Regions from separate parts of the Providencia rettgeri genome, predicted to be linked through region 2. Evidence: predicted binding sites of a transcription regulator. Region 2 holds the regulator's gene; each other region holds the start of a gene.

Region 1 (2,197 bases), 110 kb from region 2:
GGGCAAGCTCCTGCTGGGTTATTAAAGGAAAATAGGCGCGGTTCTAATTCCACCATGCTATAGCCACAAACGGAGCAAGCAAAGTTTGCAGAAAACACCAGCTCTTCTGCTTTTGCATCGTCCATATCGGCAACAATAGCGGTACCACCAGAAAGCTCCAGTGCAGTTTCAAAAGATTCGGCTAGACGCTGAGCAATGTCATCTCGGATTTTAAAACGATCCACTACCACTTCGATGGTGTGTTTTTTCTGTAATTCGAGTTTCGGTGGATCTGATAAGTCACAAACTTCGCCATCAATTCGCGCACGGATATAACCTTGGCTCGCTAAGTTATCGAGTAATTTAACATGCTCTCCTTTGCGATCTTTGACGACAGGCGCGAGCAACATCATGCGGCGATCGGTGGGTTGTGCTAAAACGTTATCAACCATTTGGCTGACAGTTTGAGCCGCTAATGGAATATCATGATCAGGGCAACGTGGCTCACCCACCCGTGCAAATAGCAACCGTAGGTAGTCATGAATTTCAGTGATAGTTCCTACCGTTGAGCGCGGGTTATGAGATGTGGATTTTTGTTCAATCGAAATTGCGGGAGAGAGCCCTTCAATATGGTCTACATCAGGCTTTTCCATTAAAGATAGAAACTGCCGTGCATAAGCGGATAGAGACTCAACATACCGACGCTGTCCCTCTGCATATAGAGTATCAAAAGCTAAAGAGGATTTTCCTGAACCAGATAACCCCGTGATAACAATCAGCTTGTCACGAGGAATAACGAGATTGATATTTTTCAGATTATGCGTGCGTGCGCCGCGGACTTCGATATTATCCATTTACCACTTCCCGGATGATTTGATATTGAACAATCGGAAGCGATCATTATCACATATTTTTCCCTGAATGGATATACAGTACTCGTCATATTTTCTTGCTCGTTATATTTAAGCTCGCAGCATTGTTGATTGTATTCAGCGAGGTAGCCCATATACCGTGTAGATCCCGTACAATCTGTGTATTTGCCACCTCGTGGTGAATTAAACGATTTAGAGTAGGGGGGCTTTTGAGATTGAAAATAACAAGTCAGTTCAAGAGAGGGAATAATGTGTAGGAAGGCGTGATACGGATAAATAATATTGTGTCTATACTGAAAAGGTCACAATGAAATTTCACTTAAATTTGGAAAGCGTTTCGCAAGTTTTATCGTGTAATTTCAATTGTTGGTGCAAATCGGTTCGGTCGTTGGTAAACTTCACGGCTAATCCAGAGATTAAAATTCAATGCATCAGGAGTAATAAATGGCCAGCAGAGGCGTAAATAAAGTAATTCTTATCGGTAACCTAGGACAAGATCCTGAAATCCGTTATATGCCTAACGGCGGAGCTGTGGCAAACCTGACTCTGGCAACTTCTGAAAGTTGGCGCGACAAGCAAACTGGCGAGATGCGTGAAAAAACAGAATGGCATCGCGTGGTGATTTTCGGCAAATTAGCTGAAGTTGCGGGTGAATATCTGAAAAAAGGTTCACAAGTCTATATCGAAGGTTCTCTGCAAACGCGTAAATGGCAAGACCAAAGCGGTCAAGATCGTTACACAACTGAAGTGGTTGTTAATATTGGCGGCTCTATGCAAATGTTGGGTGGTCGTGGTGGCGATGCGTCATCACAAGGCCAGGGTGGTCAAGGTGGTTGGGGTCAACCTCAACAACCACAAGCCGCACAACAATTCAGTGGCGGCGGAGCCCCAGCTCGCTCACAAGCGGCTGCCCCGCAAACCAATGAACCACCAATGGATTTCGATGATGATATTCCGTTCTAAAGGGAATACGTTTATAGATGTTAAAAAGCTTCATAGTATTTTCTTTACCTTATTGAATTAAAATAAACGAAGAAAAAATTAGGCCTCATATATCAATATATGTGAGGCCTTTTTGTTATGCCTGAAAAGATGTCGACCTATATTAGGACTCGTTAGGCTATAGTGGGTTTTACAAGTTAGCGGTTGAAAAGAGGAAGGGAAATTTGAACAAAGCGTTACAATTTTTGATTATAAAGTTGCGTTAAGTAACAAGTAAAGATCATAAAATCTACATAACCCTTATTAAGAGTTATATGGGTGATATAAATATTGCATATAATCAATATCTTGTTGAGTTTTCATGTTCGCTATATTTTATCCTTAGTTGTAATTAATTAAATTTT
Region 2 (2,197 bases):
TTGCACGCCATTTAGTAGCCTCAACGGTGGGGCAGGGGTATGCCCTTCACGACCAGGAGAGCGGCCAAACATTACCGATGCAGGTAGCATTTGAATATCAAGATTTGGATTGTTTTTGTGCAAATCTAAATATGCATGGAATGTTTTGACGGAATCTTTACGTGGATCGGGTGAGTAATAGCGAAATACGCGTGGACCATCATCGATAAACACATAAGCAGGAAGCTTGGTGCCATTGATGTCGTTATCAACCAAAGGATCAGGCAGGCCGATAGCCAAGCATTGATGCCGCAGCGTTAGAAGGTCGGACTTAGAGTGATAAGGCAATACATACAGTGTAGGCCTATTGGTATCAAGCTGTAGCTCTGTAATGGGGTCCGATGGAATTAGTTTACTTTTTACCAATAATTTAAGTGGTAAATTCAACGTGTTGTAATATATTTTACGCCATAGTGACATAAATGATTATAGCCTCTTGTTAACAATGCTGCGCAATCATACCAGAAATCCACTGGCAGATCTGTTACTGACAATTCACTTTGACCGTAAAAATCGATTATTGTTTGTATTTTTTAAGGAATAAATATGGCAAGTCAAACTAAGGGCTTTACCCGTGTGATTAAAGCAGCGGGATACTCCCTTAAAGGGCTAAAAGCGGCTTGGGTAAATGAAGCGGCATTTCGTCAAGAATCCGTTGCTGCTGTGATTGCGATTATTATCGCATTTTTCTTAGATATCAGTTATGTGGATAGGATATTACTGATCAGTTCAGTGGTGCTGGTGGCTATCGTTGAGTTATTAAATAGCGCTATCGAAGCCGTTGTTGACCGCATTGGCAGTGAATATCATGAACTTTCAGGACGTGCGAAAGATATTGGCTCTGCCGCTGTGTTTGTCAGTATTGGTTTGGCACTATTTATTTGGCTATTGGTTTTATGGCAGCGTTATTTTGCTGGCTAGTTAATAAAGGTTGTTTAGAGCTGAGAAAAAAGTCAATTGATAACAAATACCTAAATTCAGCAATTTAACTGTTCCAAATCTTCATTTACCTGTATATACTCACAGTCTGACTGTATAAACAAACAGGGGAACGGAATGAAAGCACTGACAGCTCGACAACAGCAGGTTTATGATCTGGTGCGTGAACACATTTCGCAAACGGGTATGCCTCCTACACGTGCTGAAATAGCAACAAGCCTTGGTTTTCGTTCGCCTAATGCGGCAGAAGAACATTTAAAAGCCCTGGCTCGCAAGGGTGTAATTGAAATTGTTTCTGGGGCATCACGGGGTATCCGCTTGCTTCTTGAAGAAGAAGCTGACGATCAAGGGTTGCCTTTGATTGGGCGTGTTGCCGCTGGCGAACCTTTATTAGCGCAAGAACATATTGAAAGTCACTACCAAGTGGATCCTGAACTTTTCAGGCCTCATGCGGACTTTTTATTACGTGTGAATGGTATGTCGATGAAAGACATCGGTATTATGGATGGTGACCTATTAGCGGTTCATAAAACACAAAGTGCGCACAATGGCCAAGTGATTGTTGCGCGCATTGATGATGAAGTAACTGTGAAACGTTTTAGGCAGCAAGGTAACCGTGTTGAGTTAATTGCTGAGAATCCTGACTTTGCGCCGATTATTGTCGATTTACGCGAACAAAGCTTCACTATTGAAGGTTTAGCAGTAGGTGTGATCCGCAATAGTGACTGGTATTAATTCTTAGGTTATCAAACGAGTTGCGTATGGTAGCTTGTTAGATGGCTCACTGATTGCCGGCAGATTTCAAATTGATGTGTAGAGATCTGCCTGCTTTATTTGCTTCCTTTCTTATCTATCCTTTCTTTATATCTCTCTTTGAACATTCGTTTCTTATATATAAGCAACGTGGTGAATTTTACTACGTCCAATTGCTACTTTTTCTTTGCAACGATGGGTTGTGCATGATCATGACTGCAATGTGCGTGATCTTGGCAGCTATCAATTTCATCACAGCTTTTACATAGACCATGGTTTTCAACCACAGTATGGCGCAATCGGAACTGGTTGGTTTCCGCAAGGCTGATAATAGCGGCTTCTATTGTTGCGCAATCACTTTCTGTCACACTGCCGCAGTGATCACAGATAAGCATGACAGAAATATGGCTAGGGTTATCAAAATGGTGGCATACGACGTAGCTATTGGTTGACTCTATTTTATGAA
Region 3 (2,197 bases), 510 kb from region 2:
TAAGAGTATCCAAGGTAGCTGTGGTGGCTTAAGTAGCATTGGTGTCGAAAAGGTGTGTGATTGCCCTGAACCTTGTGATGCGCGTAAAAAGCGTATGGCACGTGAAGAAGCACGTCAAAAGCGGTTAGAAAAGGATCGTATTATCTAGATTGACCCTATATTTTGAATAACCTTAACTGTTGATTTAACAGTTAAGGTTTGCTTTTAGCGCTTATTTATTAAAAGCTTTCGGTGAATCCACCATTACGGCATCGGCACCAATCTCCTTCGCTAGTTGGTAATCACTTTGGTTATTTACGCCAAAAACAATAATGTATGCATCCCCATCACGTTTAAAACAGTCTATTGCCGCTTTATCCCATGAAAGTGTTGCAGGGGAACGAGCCTCACCTAGGGTATATTTTTCAACAATTTCAACTTTACGATGTAATTCAAAACCATACCAACGAACGGTAGGGTTATTGGCTTTATGAGTCGGTTTTGCGTCTGAAATTGAACATTGGTGGCTCATAACGCTATTTGCCAAAATAGTGCGAGTTTTATCACGGCTTTCAAATGTTTGAATTTTAGGTGATAGCTGATTAAGAGCAGTTAAGAACTCGGTATTGGTAGAGTAAAAACGCACTTGATTGAATGCGTTTGTTTTTTCCAATAACGCTAAAATGGCTTTGGCTTGAATTTTTGGGTTAGCATCTGGAGATTTTAAGTCAATATAAAATACAGTGTCTGGATATTTCTTTAATACAGTTTCTAATGTCCTAATAGTCGTGGTTGCAGTAGGCAACTGTTGGTTATTTTTTTGATTAAATTGGTATGCCGCATTGATGTGACTAAGTTGCTCAGCAGTATACGCAGAAACAAGACCTTTTTTATCAGTTAGGGAATCAAGGTCGCTTGGGCGGTATAACACGAGTTGATTGTCTTGGCTAAGTTGTGCTGTTAGCCAAATAGCATCTGCTTTATTCTTTTTAGCAAGATCAATTGCATAAAGCGTATTTTCGGGCGCATCAGCGGTACCTGCACGGTGTGCAACTATTTGCGGTGAAGTCATCTGAGTTGTGAATGCAAATGAATTTTGGGCGACTAAAAGTAATAATCCAATGAGCGCGATAGGGTTAAATTTTAAAGCTGATATCATTGCCATGAGTATTATCCATAAAATTATTTTTAACGAATTGAGTGGGAGATAAGTCAGCCTGTTGTATTACTTTTTTATTAATCTGTAATCCGTTCAGACTATTTTTAAGACTAACTCTATGTGTTTTTTGACTTGTAAAGTGTGACAGGAAAATATGACAACTAAATGAATTATTTTTGATTAACAGCGGGTTACCTAGAATTGAAAATCAACTTAACGCAGAGGTGCCTCTTGATTGCGTGGTTAATAAAAATACTGTATATTTAATCAGTTGATTGGTTTTGGTGAGTGAACCCGTGCGTAAAATTATTCATATTGATATGGACTGCTTTTATGCGGCGATAGAGATGCGCGATGACCCGAGCTTACGTAATGTGCCTATTGCGGTTGGGGGAAGTGCAGATCGTCGTGGGGTCATTAGCACTGCGAACTATGAAGCGCGGCGCTATGGCGTACATAGTGCGATGTCGACTGCAATTGCGCTACGTCTTTGCCCGCATTTAAAAGTCGTCCCTGGGCGCATGTCATTGTATAAAGAAACAGCTATTCATATTCGCAAGATCTTTGCGCGCTACACCGATTTAATTGAACCACTTTCCCTTGATGAAGCTTATTTAGATGTGACGGATTGCGCTCAGTTACATGGTTCTGCCACACTGATTGCACAAGCTATCCGGCAGCAAATTTTTGATGAATTACAACTAACCGCGTCAGCGGGGATCGCACCTATCAAATTTTTAGCGAAAATCGCCTCGGATATGAATAAACCCAATGGTCAGTTTGTGATCACACCACAAAATATGGAACAATTTGTTCTTACGCTACCACTGAAAAAGATCCCCGGAGTCGGCAAAGTGACAGCTCAAAAATTGGCAGATATGGGGCTGAATACTTGTGCCGATGTACAGCAATATGATGCGGTTGCATTAATCAAACGCATGGGGAAATTTGGACAAGCGCTTTGGGAACGTTGTCATGCTATTGATGAACGTCCAGTTAACCCTGATAGACTCAGAAAATCGGTGGGGGTTGAGCGTACACTTGCTGAAGATATCCATC

The links. Region 2 encodes LexA, which represses DNA repair genes until DNA is damaged. Its sites were predicted from a motif close to TNCTGTATGTACATACAGNA; they were not measured.
Region 1: uvrA (excinuclease ABC subunit UvrA) is a predicted target of LexA. The motif match lies at 895-914, and genes of this name have one in related genera.
Region 3: dinB (DNA polymerase IV) is a predicted target of LexA. The motif match lies at 1,392-1,411, and genes of this name have one in related genera.

The regions. Positions count from the first base shown of each region.
Region 1 is NZ_CP163512.1:4,177,905-4,180,101, forward strand. It holds gene uvrA (excinuclease ABC subunit UvrA) at 1-833, opposite strand, end outside; gene AB6N04_RS19075 (single-stranded DNA-binding protein) at 1,296-1,814, shown strand.
Region 2 is NZ_CP163512.1:4,065,571-4,067,767, forward strand. It holds gene plsB (glycerol-3-phosphate 1-O-acyltransferase PlsB) at 1-459, opposite strand, end outside; gene AB6N04_RS18610 (diacylglycerol kinase) at 586-960, shown strand; gene lexA (transcriptional repressor LexA) at 1,096-1,713, shown strand; gene zur (zinc uptake transcriptional repressor Zur) at 1,908-2,197, opposite strand, start outside.
Region 3 is NZ_CP163512.1:224,586-226,782, forward strand. It holds gene nqrM ((Na+)-NQR maturation NqrM) at 1-148, shown strand, start outside; gene AB6N04_RS01045 (glycerophosphodiester phosphodiesterase family protein) at 212-1,144, opposite strand; gene dinB (DNA polymerase IV) at 1,435-2,197, shown strand, end outside.